2 regions of the Syntrophomonas curvata genome follow, and region 2 is predicted to be linked to the other one. Evidence: a T-box and tRNA genes for the amino acid it is inferred to sense, from the RefSeq annotation. Region 2 holds a T-box; the other holds one or more tRNA genes.
The links. The T-box of region 2 lies ahead of glyQ (glycine--tRNA ligase subunit alpha). A T-box ahead of a tRNA ligase gene usually reads a tRNA of that ligase, here a tRNA-Gly.
Positions count from the first base shown of each region.

Region 1: it has a tRNA-Gly gene. The T-box ahead of glyQ (glycine--tRNA ligase subunit alpha) is inferred to sense a tRNA for this amino acid. The anticodon was not compared.

Region 1 is NZ_CM129641.1:3,152,063-3,159,428, reverse strand. It holds tRNA gene ACU70B_RS14690 (tRNA-Asp) at 212-288, shown strand; gene ACU70B_RS14685 (AIPR family protein) at 358-1,584, opposite strand; gene ACU70B_RS14680 (XRE family transcriptional regulator) at 1,700-2,017, shown strand; tRNA gene ACU70B_RS14675 (tRNA-Gly) at 2,291-2,365, shown strand; gene ACU70B_RS14670 (acyl-CoA carboxylase biotin carboxyl carrier protein subunit) at 2,608-2,820, shown strand; gene ACU70B_RS14665 (biotin--[acetyl-CoA-carboxylase] ligase) at 3,052-3,933, shown strand; gene scfA (six-cysteine ranthipeptide SCIFF) at 4,245-4,385, shown strand; gene scfB (thioether cross-link-forming SCIFF peptide maturase) at 4,456-5,850, shown strand; gene ACU70B_RS14650 (peptidoglycan DD-metalloendopeptidase family protein) at 5,922-7,265, shown strand; gene trxB (thioredoxin-disulfide reductase) at 7,335-7,366, shown strand, end outside.
Region 2 is NZ_CM129641.1:2,301,717-2,309,082, forward strand. It holds gene ccpN (transcriptional regulator CcpN) at 1-638, opposite strand, end outside; gene glyS (glycine--tRNA ligase subunit beta) at 736-2,805, opposite strand; gene glyQ (glycine--tRNA ligase subunit alpha) at 2,805-3,716, opposite strand; T-box leader at 3,937-4,131, opposite strand; gene ACU70B_RS10410 (hypothetical protein) at 4,377-4,754, shown strand; gene ACU70B_RS10415 (FAD-dependent oxidoreductase) at 4,829-6,487, opposite strand; gene ACU70B_RS10420 (sensor domain-containing diguanylate cyclase) at 6,735-7,366, shown strand, end outside.

The sequences.
Region 1 (7,366 bases), 850 kb from region 2:
TGCTTAATAGTCAATAATAGTCAAAGAATTTTTGATTAAATATCTCACTTCAGCAAGAGAAATAGATATGGGAAAAGAGGTGATATGCCGGTGTAAGGGCCATAGCAGGCCCGGATTTTCCATGGTTAAATAGATTGCAGAGCACTTCTCCTGGCAGGTGTTGAAGAATATCACGACAGCAGTTAGAATAATAGTGGATACTTTAATTCGCGGAGCCGTGGTGCAGCGGTTTAGCATATCGGCCTGTCAAGCCGAAGATCGCGGGTTCAAATCCCGTCGGCTCCGCCATTACGAATGACCCTTAAGTGGTCATAAGGACAAAAACAGGTTGGTACAATACCAACCTGTTTTTTTGTGTTATTTTTTACTTTTTTGCTTTAGTAGCTTTCTAAGACTTTGTGTTTCAACAATGCGATAGTTTGATAGCCATAGAGGCTTGTCCTTTCCTGCGAGCTGGGGATTTGAAAAAGATTCAAACGTGTTTTGAGCTAAGCTCACTCCAACGTCATTCCATATTTCAATGGGATTAAAGAGCCACGATACCTCTCCGGTTTCACTATCAAACTGCAGCAGACTCCTAAAAGCTCCAAAAATCGGGTAGATATATCCCGTAGAAGTCTTGTATTGCATCTCGTTCTTCAGAAAAAAAGAATTGAAGGATTGACTCTCTCCATTTTCTTTTTCACTAGGCTCTATGCCGCGAACCCGCCCAAATCTAGGAATTGCAACACCCTGAGCTATTTTGTACTCCTTGTATTTTTCTGAGATTTCTCGCTCAATCGTATCATATAATAATACCAAATCAGGGATATGTTTCACTAATGACAAATAAAGTGGAGAATCGCAAGCGGCTTTATAACGTTTAAATACCTGCGCCTTTCCTGAATAACTCTGAATCGGAGCAGATGAGTCATCGGGAAAACTTTCAATATCAAAAGCATACATTAAACGAAGTAGCTCTGCTATGCCGATTTCCTTGTTTTCATTATCCTTGTATGCAATCATATTTGCATATGGCTGATTTTGAATAGATTTTTTAATATTCTCAAACTTATCGTCCAAGTTAAAAAGCGCAATATCCGTTACCTGTACAGACGTATTTCTTGCATCTGACAATCGTGTGACATTCTGAACATTGGTGATTACTTCCATACGCACATATTTTTCAATATCATTTGGAATTTTACTCCGCTGATCAATGATGGCTTTGTATGTATGCCCACCATCAAGGATGCCGAACAGACTCCTGTCGCTATCTTCGGATTGATCCCCTAAATCAACAGTAACAATTGAACTTGCGGAGTCGAATGCAAGTGATTTGGCTGAAATAACAATACCGCGATTGTTTAGATAAAAGTCCGTTTCAGGCTCCACGACCGCAGCCCTAAGGTTCTTAGCTGGATTGGTGGTCATTTTGGGAACACGAGGGTTCACATCCATAGGAATGTTAACAGGTAAATCCTTCATGTTTACCAGAAGGTAATAGATTGTTTCGAATGTGCTTTCGTCTTCATCATCTTTACTATAAGGTGAAGCAAGTGTACGTAGCGCTCGAACTCGAAATTTTAATGTGTCTTTTTTCATAGGTTGTCCTCCTAAGTAGTTTTTTTACACGAAAGCTATTGCTTTGTGTTTGATTTTATATTATCATGGATACAACATATTTCAATGCACCATGGTGCATATTAAGGACTGGGAAATGGCAGAGAAAAAAGAGTATAGTCGCCTATTGGTTGATATCGGAACAATGTTAGCAGAAAAGCGCAAATTACTTGGAAAGCCTTATCACAGTAGAGAAAGCTTTATTGAGAAACGAAGTGCAGAAATTTTCAACAACGTTCCTTGGATTTCTCAAAGACACTTGGCAAACCTTGAGCGAGGGAAAAACTGGATTAGTGTTGAATTGCTTATACATCATGCTTACGCTTTGGAAATGGATCCTATGGATTTATTTAGGGAAATATTAGAGGTATACAATTCGTCGGCCACTAACCTTCCACTAACTATGGAAGGTTAGTGGCCGTATTTAGCTTTGTAATATTCATCTGTTTACTGCCGGTTTTCCTTATTTCATGCGGGTTTGAGAGTTTGTCCTTATGAACGCTCGCACTAGCAGGCTGCGCCTGCATGCAATTCGCGCTCCTCACAATGTGGGGAGCCGTTTTGTTTATGCCCGCGCCGAGGTCTGCATCTAAATCGAGCAAATAACACATTTGTTTTATGCCTCCAGTAATTGCTTTCAAGGGGGCAGGTTGACTCCGGTCTTCATCTGTTATAAAATAACTTTGGTGCGGGAGTAGCTCAGTGGTAGAGCACCGGCTTCCCAAGCCGGGTGTCGAGGGTTCGAACCCCTTTTCCCGCTCCATTATTATGTGTGAAGCACATATCGTTGTCCTTGTGAGGGGTCCATTATTAGTGAGTCTTAGTTCACAGCTGTGTTCCCGAGAAAATTATAAGTAATATGCCAAAAGCCATAAACGTTGTTTATGGCTTTTGGCATATGTATGCGTGGATGGGTAGCAATATGGGCTGGGGATAATCAGACTATGAGGATTTTTTACCGGATTTGGGGAAAGATATTTCAAAAATTAATGGAGGTTAAAAGCAATGGCAAACTTTGAGAGCCCTTTATCCGGAAAAATATTGGAGCTTAATCTAAAAGCAGGCCAAAAAGTTAATGAAGATGATGAAGTAATCGTTATCGAAGCTATGAAGATGGAAAACCCTATCTATTGTCCGTTCTCTGGTACAGTCAAAGAAATCAGGGTTAAAGTCGGAGACCAAGTAAGCGAAGGGGATGTATTGGCCATAATTGAGTAGGCGGCTTTTCAGCCCGCAGCATTTATGGCCGATACTATTATTTATAGCGGTAGTTACCGCTACCGCTATCGCACTGGCTAAACTGATTATTAATGTAGTAGCGGATTAATTTCCTTTAAAGCTGGTTTGGCTTATAATTGCTACAGAGTACATCACCTTATATTTAAAAGGAAGTGTTATGAGAAAGGTTTCTCTCTTTCTATGGGTGATGTTGAAGCAGGGGTGGTTAATTTGCCAGACAAGTTTAATAATAACCAAAATTTTAACTCCCCAATCCGCTGCTGGGTGCGAAGCGCTGCTGCTGATGCTTTTAAAATCCGATTCTACCAGGGGCGGGTCATACAATTGGCAGGAAAGACTATCTACCATTATGACCAGCTATCTTCTACCAACTCGATTGCCCGGCTAATGACCGCCAGTGGCGCCGGTGAAGGGACTATGGTAATGAGCGAATCCCAGAGCAGAGGCAAAGGCAGGCGCAGTCGCTATTGGGAGTGCCCGCCGGGTAGGGGGATTCTGGTGTCGATAATTTTGCGGCCCTCCATTGCCATTAGGGAGATACCGCACCTTACCTTGCTGGCCGGGGTATCGGTGGCAGAAAGCCTGTGCAGAATAAGTGGGTGTAACGCAGGCATCAAATGGCCTAATGATATCATTATAGACGGGCAAAAGGTTTGCGGTATCCTGGCGGAGAGCATGACTTCCAAGAGCTATGGACCGGCGGTTATTATTGGCGTAGGTATAAATGTGAATCAGGAGCAGTCCGAACTGCCCCCGGATTGCCGTAAAACGAGCACTTCGTTAAAGATCAAGACCGGTAATGATCTGCCCCGGCTTAGAATTCTCCGGGAGTTTATCAACAGTTGGGATGAACATTACCGATGTTTTTTAGATTCGGGGTCCCAATACGTGAAAGATAAATGGTTAACGTACAACCATACATTGGGGCGAAGGGTAACTGTCAATCGGGGTTCAGATTCGGTTTCGGGTCAGGCGGTAGCTATAAGTGACAATGGCGGTCTGCTGGTTCGATTAGCAGATGGTGAAATAAGGGAATTTATGGCTGATGATGTCACCTTGGGGAGAAGCTTTTATAGTATTGCCGACCTTTAAGAACCGGTGTCTTAAACCTGGCTTGAAACGGGATACCAGAATAATCCAGGCATAGCACCCAGCGAGTCCTTGGCAGCAAGAGCGTCTTATGAAGAGCTTATCTGCAGATAACGCACCGGAACAGGCCTTTACAATAAGGAAAGAAATAAGATATAATGCAGGGGACGGAAATAAAAGCCATTTTAAAGGCTATTTAACCGCCTTGGTTCATTAAATTGTTACATTCGGCATATCTTTTAATAATTTAATAGAAAGTTGGCAGAACGGGTGCTTACAGCCTGCACCCGGCTATTTAAATGGGAGGTTGGATAATGAAAAAACACATCGTTACGGTGGTAAAAGCAAACCTTAAACGTGATGGGGAAATCAATTGTCGTGAATGTGCCACTTCTTGCCAGTCAGCCTGCAAGACTTCCTGTACGGTTGGCAATCAGGTATGCCGTAAGCAGTAATTCACATGAGGATGGGGGCAGAGCCCCTTTTTTTATGCACTGATACTGATACAGGGAGAGGAGAAAAAAGGTGTACCGACTGGCCAGCTATGATTTTGCCGCCCATATTCATTTATATCGCTGGAAAGAACTCAATATTTTATTGGACGTAAATAGCGGCGCCATTCATGTTATCGATGAAACGGCCTGCGAATTTATAAATAGCCTCATTCACCATCAGGGGGATTTTTATCTGGCCACGGAGGACTGCAGCGCACGTCATCCTTCTTCAGAGGTTATGGAAGTTGCCGGTGAAATAATGGCTCTATATGAAGAGGGAGAAATTTTTACCGCGGAAGAAAAAATAGCCCTGGATCTTTCAGTTCTGCCGTTAAAGGCATTATGCCTTAACGTAGCTCATGCCTGTAATATGAAATGCAGCTATTGTTTCGCCCGGCAGGGTGACTTTGGAATGAAACCGGCTCTGATGAGCTTTGATGTGGGTAAAAAGGCTTTTGATTTTCTTATACGGAGCAGTGGTCAGGTCAAAAACCTGGAGATTGATTTCTTTGGGGGTGAGCCGCTGCTAAATTTCGAAGTAGTCAAGGGTCTGGTTCTGTATGGACGCAGGCTGGAAGAGGAAGCCGGCAAGCATTTTAATTTTACCCTGACCACTAATTCACTGCTGCTGGACGAAAGAATAAGGAATTTTATAATCGAACATGATGTTGCTGTAATTTTAAGCCTGGATGGAAGACCTGAGACCAATGACCGTCACCGTATCCTTAATAATGGTGAGGGAAGTTATGCCATGGTGCTGCCCCACATCAGGCAAATGGTAGCCTGCAACCCGGCAAGCTATTATATCCGAGGCACGTTTACCCGGCACAATCTTGACTTTGTCGAAGATTTGCGCCACATCGTTGATCTTGGTTTTAATAACCTTTCTTTGGAACCCGCCATTGGAGCCGACAGCCCTTACGCCATACAGGAGCAGGATCTGCCCCGGGTGCTTAAGGAATATGAGAACCTGACCGAAACCCTGCTGGAGTATCATCGCAGTGGCAGGGATATTCATTTTTTCCATTATAATCTGAATCTGCAGCAGGGTCCCTGTCTGGCCAAACGCCGCAGCGGATGCGGGGCCGGGGTGGACTATCTGGCTGTTACCCCGGAGGGTGATATTTACCCCTGCCACCAGTTTATCGGGGAAAAGCAATTTTATATGGGCAATGTCGGCAGCGGCTTGCTTGACCGTAATGTCCGGCGCAGCTTTCAAACTAATCATCTGGAAAATAAAGCCCGGTGCAGGCAGTGCTGGGCTCGAAACTTTTGCGGCGGGGGCTGCCACGCCAATAATTTTTTCAGCAATGGCAGTATTGCCGTTCCGGCGGAAATTTCCTGCACTATGCATAAGAAACGAATAGAGGGCGCTATCTACCAGGATTTACACAAAAGGGTAGATGAGAACCAAAATTTTAGGTGATGAAGGAGGATTTATGTAGAAACAAATAGAAAATAAATGCGAAGTAAAAAAATAAAACATGGAGCAGAATTATGATAGATTATATACGACAGAATAAGACTTGTTTGCCGGCAGTGGCTGTAATTACGGTTTTGCTTGTAGGTCTGATCTGGTTGTTGGGGATAAGAACGCCGGGTTACACGGTGTACATAAACGGTAAAAATGAATTTGCCATCAAGCACAAGGCTGATTTGGCAAAGGCGATAAATGGGATTGAAAGAGTTAAAGAAAAAATTTGTTCTCAGGATCTGGAGTTGGCAACCCAGGTGGAATGCAAAAAGGGTTTGGTCAGTCGCGCAGGGCTTTTGTCTCCCGATGAGGCTCAAAAGAAGCTGGCCGCAGTGCTGGAGTTTAAGGTTCCTGGCGCCGCCATTATGGTCAATGGCAAGGCTGTTGCCTATGTGGAAAGCAAGGCTTCAGCCAACAGCCTGCTGGAAAAGCTGAAAAAGGAATACGGTCAACCGGAAGCAGGGGAAAAGGTGGTAGATGTTTCTTTTGCCGAGAAGGTTAGCGTTAAAGAAGAAAAAATACCGGCTAAAAGGCTGATGTCGGCGGATAAGGCCTTCGATCTTATTTGTACCGGAACCAGCAACCCGGAAAAGTATATAGTCAAGGAAGGCGATAACCTTTGGCTTATTGCCCGGCGTAATGATATGTATGTGGCGGACATAGTTAAAGCCAACCGCCTGACCACGGAGAATCTGCAATTAGAGCAGGAGTTAATCCTGGTTAAAAGCAAACCGTACATAAATGTTGTCACCCAGGTGGAAGGGGAGAAGATAGAGCAGATACCATTTCAGACCGAAGTGCTGGTGGACAAGAACTTTCCCCGCAGTATCCGGGTGAAAACCGAGGGGCAAAACGGAGAAAAACACATAGTATATAAAGCGAGCAAACGCAACGGCTTAATCGAAAAAACCGATATAATCGAAGAAAAGATATTGAAACAGGCGGTTAACAAGGTTATAGTCAAGGGAACCCAGGTAACCATGGTGGCTTCCCGTGGCGGCGGCGGTTCAGGCTCACTGGATTGGCCTACTTACGGCCCCATCACCCAGTATTTTAAGGGCAGTGCCCATACCGGGGTCGATATCGGGGGCAAAACCGGTCAGGCAATCAGGGCTGCCGATTCCGGTTATGTCAGCTTTGCCGGCTATCAGGGTGGATATGGCAAATTTGTCATAGTTAATCACGGCAATGGAATTGTTACCCGTTATGCCCATTGTAGCTCCATAAACGTATCTACCGGACAGAAGGTAGGTAAAGGCGAGACTATTGCCGCCTTGGGCTCAACCGGTAGAAGTTCCGGTCCTCATTTGCATTTCGAGGTGCTGGTTAACGGCTCTTTCACTAACCCGCTTAATAGCTTGCGCTAATGATGTTAAACCCTGGCCGGCAGTGTCAGGGTTTTTCTAATTATTTTTGGTATGAAAGGAGGAAGGTCTGTGTATGATGTAATAATTATTGGTGGTGGACC
Region 2 (7,366 bases):
TACCCGTCACTGGCCAAATCCAAAAATAATCTGGCAATATTGGTCTTGGTGACTTTACCTACAACCTCGAGTTTCTCGTCTCCCTCCGGGTCAATAAAGCTCTTTACCACCGGAAGGCCGTCGACCTCATGCTCGACTATCTTCTTGACTGCCTCGACCACAGTATCATCGATTCCGGCGGTAATGATATTAGGCATGCGGGTCATGATGATACTGACCGGCATTCTGTGGATGTCGGCCTGCCCCAGGGTAGTCTTGAGAAAGTCTTTCCTGGAAACTACTCCGCTCAGGAAGTTTTCTTCATCAACAATAAATATACTGCCGGTGTCCTCCATAAACAAAGTGACAACCGCATCATAGATACTGCAATTATCCCTGAGTATTATCGGCAGAGACTGCACATCCCGAACCCGGTATTGATTAAGCAGCCTTCTCAGTTCATTGCCAAAGCCTTCGGTTTTGAAGGTATAACCCACCCTCGGTTTGGCTTCCAGGAATCCGGACATAGTCAGTACTGCCAGATCCGGCCTTAAAGCCGCCCGGGTCACATTTAAAATCTCGGCAATTTTTTCCCCGGTAATGGGGCCCTGATGTTTTACAATCTCCAGGATTCTCTCCTGTCGGTCACTCAGTTCGATAATATCCACCGCCTGTTATGTGCTATACTTTTTAGCTTAAATGACACTAATTATATATACTATATCATTTAAAAAAATCCTGTTGGCAAAAATTATTTTACGCCACAATAACAGAAAAATCAGCTATGAAATTGCACAAATTGGCTATCGATTTCAATAAACCCAGGCGGGCGGCTTTCAGCTCCTTATCCTCCGCCATCACCATTACCGCAGTAAAGAACGCGTCTACCTGCGGGCGCAAGTCCGCCAGCATTTTACAGGCAGACAGGTAATCCCGTTGATTTATGGAACGGTAGACATCATATTTGATAAGACTAAAGCTGCGGTGCAAGTTGATTTCACTTTCATCCACGAGTATATCCGCATTTACCGTATCGTCTTCCCATTTTTTGGACAGATTATGGCAGCGGTTATAGACTACCATATAATCCTCAAAGATATCGGATCGGCGCAATTCCTGCAGAGCCGTGATTCTGCCGTATACTTCTGTAATATCATACGAAGGTATGGCCAGGGCGGCATCGATCAGGTCATGGGAAAATCCCCGCTCCAGTAGAATTCCCCGCATTCTCTGACCTATAAACTCCAGCACCTCGGAAACGGTATCTTCCCGGCTGATACCGGCTTTAGCCGCCGCGTAATTATCATAGGCGGTACCGGCAACAGATGCCAGATTTAGGCTTAAGCCGCTGTCCAGTATTATATTGACCATGCCCATGGCCTGACGTCTTAAAGCATAGGGATCATGGGAACCGCTGGGCTTAATACCGATAGCAAAAAAGCCGACCAGATTATCTATTTTCTCTGCCAGGCTGAGCACTTTTCCGCTTCCGGTAACCGGCAGCCGATCGCCCGCAAAGCGGGGCAAATAATGCTCAAGAATGGCCTCGCATACTTCCTGTTCCTCCCCCTGGTTAAGGGCATAATAGCGCCCCATGATTCCCTGCAGCTCGGGAAATTCGTACACCATATTACTTAAAAGGTCGGCTTTGCATAAATGGGCAGCCCGCCGGAGTACGGTTTCATCACTTAATCCGCAAACTTGGCCTATATACAGGGCCAGGTTTTCAAGCCTTCCCACCTTATCCATGATGCTGCCCAGGCGTTCATGAAAGAGGACATCGCGAAGTCCCTGCACCATGTCTTCCAGCGGCTTACGGGTATCCTCGTTCCAGAAGAACAGGGCGTCCTCCAACCGGGCCTTCAGTACCCGCTCATTACCAGCCCTGACCATATCCAGACTATGGTCGGTCCCATTTCTGACTCCAATAAATCCCGGCATCAGTTTCCCCCGGGAATCGAATACCGGGAAATAACGCTGGTGTTCGATCATAGTAGTGGTCAGCACCTCGGGCGGCACCTCCAGGTAAGAGGGGGAAAAGCTGCCGTAGAATGCAGTGGGATATTCCAGCAAATAATTGACTTCCTCCAGCAGGTCGTCATTATCCATGGGGCGCCCCCCCGCATCGGCGGCTGCGTTGACCACCTGCTGTCTGATCAGCTCTTTTCTCTCTTCCTGGTTTAAAACCACGTGATTCTCTTTAAGCACCCGGAAATAGTCCTGGGGGTCCTTTACCTCCAGAGGACCGCGGGATAAGAAACGGTGCCCGTAAGTATACCTGCCGCTTTCAATATTTTCGATGCGCATGGCTACCCTTTCATCACCGAAGAGGGCCAGCAGCCACCTGATGGGACGGGCAAAGCGGGTGTGATAATAACCCCAGCGCATGGACTTGGGAAAGCTCAGGCTGTGTGCTATATCCTGCAGTATCCCGGGGAGGATGGCAGTACTGGCATTACCGTGTTCCTTCTTTATTACAAATATATACTCGATCCCCCCCACTTCCCGAACTTCCAAATCTTTGAAATCCACCTTCTGACTGCGGGCAAAGCCCGATCCTGCTTTACTGGGCTTCCCCTCCGGGTTCAAGGCTATGGATTTCTTGGGTCCCCGGCTTTCGATAACCGCATCCGGCTGCCGCTCTTCCAACTGCCCGATAAAAAGGGTCAGCCGCCGGGGCGACCCGAAGCTTTCTATTGTTTTGTAACCAAGACGGGCGTCGCTCAGCTTCTGTATTGCTATTGACTTCAAGTCGACGATAGCTTTGCTCATATAGACAGATGGTATTTCTTCCACCCCTATTTCCAATATCAGGTCTCTGGCCATTACCGCACCTCCTCGTCGTTCAGCAGGGATTTCCTAAGCCTTTCGTCCTTTATCAGGGGATAACCCAATTTCTTGCGCTGTTCCAGATACTCCCCCGCTACCAGCCGGGCCAGGTTGCGAACCCGGGCAATGTAGCCGGTGCGCTCGGTCACACTGATAGCGCCCCGGGCGTCAAGCAGATTGAAAAGGTGGGAGCATTTCAGTACATAATCATAGGCCGGTTGAGGCAGGTGGCGGTCAGCAATATTCTGAGCCTCTTGCTCGCACAGGTTAAACATGGCGGTGAGTGAGCTTACGTCAGCCAGTTCAAAATTATAATGAGAATAATCCACTTCCGCCTGATGGTGGACATCGGCATAATTAATGCCGTCTACCCATTCGATATCGAAAACACTCTCCCGGTTCTGAATATACATGGCTATCCGCTCCAGGCCGTAGGTAATCTCGGCGCAAACCGGATAACAATCGAAGCCGCCGCATTGCTGGAAATACGTAAACTGGGTTATTTCCATGCCATCCAGCCATATTTCCCATCCCAGCCCCCAGGCTCCCAGGGTTGGGGACTCCCAGTTATCTTCTACCAGCCGGATGTCATGTTTGTCAGGTTCAATGCCCAGATCACGCAAGCTGTCCAGGTAGAGGTCAATCACATTATCCGGTGACGGTTTGAGTATCACCTGGTACTGATAATAATGCTGGAGCCGGTTGGGATTTTCCCCATAGCGGCCATCGGTAGGCCGGCGGGAAGGCTCCACATAAGCCACTTTCCAGGGTTCCGGTCCCAGAGAGCGCAAAAAAGTGGCCGGATTCATGGTTCCCGCACCCTTTTCCACATCATAGGGCTGTTGAATAATGCAGCCCTGTTTACCCCAGTAGTTTTGTAAACGCAGGATAATCTCCTGAAAATTCATCGGGCAACCTCCTTAATATCTTCTATAGGCAATTAATAGATAAATAACCGCCACCCTCTGCGAGGGCTCTGACGTTCACTTTCCCCGCCATTAACGGCGCTAGGTTTAGTATCCGATTTTTTGTCCATGGCTGCCTGCCTATGCCCCACAAGTATGCCTTGCGGTCATTGGTTTCAATGCTTCCGAATTCCCCCTGGAAACAAAAAAACCTGTCCTTTCGGACAGGGACGGGGCAACCCGCGGTTCCACCCTGATTGGCTAAAAGCCCACCTTATACGGTTCAGGTTTTACTAACCTCATAGGCGTTCCTCCTGCAGCTCCAAGGCGCCTTCAAAGGTTTATCCTGCCGGTTCCCATCACTCCCGGCTCTCTGTAAGGATTAGGCCCTTCTACTACTCCTCTTCATCACCAGATATTCAGTTAAACATTATTTAGTTTACCAACCCCCCGGGTCCTTGTCAATCTCGGCCCAAGAAATCCCTTGCCGCTTTCCCTTCATCTTTAAGCCTATTTCTCAAAAAATCTCCTTTCCTTAAAATTGCCAATACTGTACATAATTATCTATAATATACTTTAGAGAGATAAAAAAAATATTGCAGGCTGGGTTGAGTAAAGTGGCTGGGTTTATAGAGAAAATTCAGACATTTAAGGGGGATTATTATGCGGGATAATCTTATGCCGTACTCCATTAAACTGAACCCGGTACTTGAATCACTGGCCGGACAGCTTGAGGGCGAAGTTGACGCCCGGGGGTTAAGCAGTAATTTTTATCGTTTATGTGTAAGAACCAATATCTATCAAAGAACTTCCTCACCTAGAGTTTATGAAGTGCCTGACCCCAAAGTTGCTCTTATTGTAATGGATATATTACATGCCGAGTTCAGATTATGTGAGAAACAGGCAGGAGGATGCTTGATCTGGCTGCAAAAATGGGATCCCGAGTTAAGAGAATGGAGAGACTGGAATGACTGCCGGGGGAATAGTCTGGCCGATTACGAACTGGATGAAAACTGGGTTTTCACCCCTTTGAAAGACTAGTCAACTCCAAAACTTAAAGACTTGGAACCCCAAGACCCCGGATATCCGGGGCTTTTTTTTTGCAGAAACCGTCGCTAAAATTCCGGCCTCTTTACCTGCTTAAAGAGCTTATATCCGCCATCAATATTCAGCGCCCGGCAGCCATGCTGATCAAGCAGCCGACAGGCGATATAGCTTCTTAAACCGGTACGGCAATAGACCAGCACCTCCCGGTCAACCGGGATCTTTTCCAGATTATCCCGCAAGCTGTCAACTGGAATATTATGTGCACCCGGCACAGCTCCGGCGCTATACTCCATCGGTGTGCGCACATCCAGCAGATAAGCTCCCTGGTGAAGCCGGGCTGCGACTTCTTCCCAGTAAGTTACCTTTATATCACCATTGACCATATTTCCCGCGGTATATCCGGCCAGGTTTACCGGATCCTTGGCTGAAGAAAACGGAGGCGCGTAAGCCAGTTCCAGTTCCTGCAATTCAAAAACACTCATTCCTGCCCGTATGGCGGCGGCCAAAACATCTATACGCTTATCTACCCCTTCAAAGCCAACCACCTGCGCACCCAGCAGCTTGCCCTCATCGGGGGTAAATAAAATTTTGACTGCCAGCTCGCTGGCGCCTGGATAATATGCGGCATGCGATGCCGGGTATATATGGCATACCCGATAATCTATTCCCAGCCTCCGCAGCTCTTTCTCATTACGCCCGGTACAGGCAGCAGCCATTTCAAATATCTTTACAATGGCTGTACCCTGGGCCCCCCTATAAGGAATCGGGCGTCCGGCAATATTATTGGCTATCACCCATCCCTGGCGATTGGCAGGGCCGGCCATGGGCAGTAAAAAATCCTCCCCGGAAACAATATCCTTAGTCTGGACGGCATCACCGGCGGCGTAGATGAAAGGGTCGGAGGTACGCAGATATTCGTCTGCCAGTATCCCCCCGGTTGAGCCTATCGCCAGTCCCGCTTCCCGGGCTAAACCGCTTTCCGGTTTTACCCCAATGCCAAGTACCAGCAGGTCGGCAGCAATCCTTTGGCCGCTGGCCAGAACCAGTTCCTCCACCCGGGACCCCCCTGCCACGGAAACAAGCCTGTCGGCAAGATATAACTCTATCCCCTGATTCAGCAGATAATCCTGTGCCAGCGCTGCCATCTCATAGTCCAGCACTCCCATTATTTGAGGAGCAGCTTCAATAATACTCACATCGATTCCATTCAGCTTCAGCATTTCAGCCATTTCCAGACCAATGAAGCCCGCGCCCACGACTGCGGCGCTGGCGGGACGGTGCATATTGACATATTCCTTTATCGCATCACTGTCGGGCAGGTTCCGCAGGGTAAAAACATTGCTGCTGTCCATACCCGCTATGGCAGGGGTTACCGGAGACGCACCGGGGCAGAGAATAAGAAAGTCGTAACTTTCCTTATAGGTTTTATCTTCAAGCATATTCCTGACCTCGATCTGTTTCTGTTCAGGCATGAGGCGCACCACTTCATTTAAAACGCGGACATCAATGTTAAATCGCTGATGTAGGGATTTGGGGGTTTGCACCAATAAATTCCGGCGTTTTTCTATAACGCCTCCGGCATAATAGGGTAAACCGCAATTGGCAAAGGAAACATATTCACCGCGTTCGAATATAATTATCTCCGCTTCCTCATCAAGCCGACGCAGGCGTGCTGCTGCACTGGCCCCGGCTGCCACCCCGCCGACGATTACAACTTTTTTTCCCATTTGCCGACACCTGCTTTCAGTTTACTAAACACATCAGTTTTTCCAATTCCACCGCTTCAGTAACTCTGGGCCGTGTTCATCATTTTAGCATATAGTTTCCTGTTGTGGTAGTTATGACCACTGGGAAAGATTTTCATGGACTTTGGCTTAGCCGAATGCTATTCTATTATTGACATATAATGTCATAATTGCTCATATAAACTAGTAAAATGTAATGTTAATGGTTTGCAGCCTAGAGGAGAACTGTATGGGCCATTCAGAAGGATTTTATCATTTCATCGTGGACAGAATGATTAACGCCTTTGCTTATAGCCGCATTATTACCGACGAAACCGGTAATGCCATTGATTATGAATTATTGGAAGTAAACCCCGCCTTCGAGGAGTTGACCGGATATAAAAGCTCAGAGATTGTTAACTGTTCATTTAGTCTCCTATTCCCCGACCAGCGCGATTTCATAAGTACCTGGGTCAACCGCCTGCAGAAGGTATGCCAAAATGGAGGCCGGGAGGCTTTTGAATACTACTGGGCTCCGCTGCGGCGCTGGTTTTATATCACCGCTTATAATGTTGAAACGCACCACTTTATAACCATATTCAGCGATATCAGCTGTTTAAAGAAAACCGAATCCGCTATCAGGGAAGAACGAAGAAACTTCAGCACCTTCTTTGACTCCATAGATGCCTTTGTCTTTGTCCTCGATACCAACGGCTGTATTAAGTATGTAAATCGCACCGTTCTTGACGGCCTGGGCTACAGCAGAGAAGAATTGAAGAATACCCATGTATGGCTGCTTTACCCCCGCGAGCAGCATAAAGAATTCCGTCGTATTTTCTCGGCTATGATCCGGGGCCGGGAAAAGTATTGCACGATTCCGCT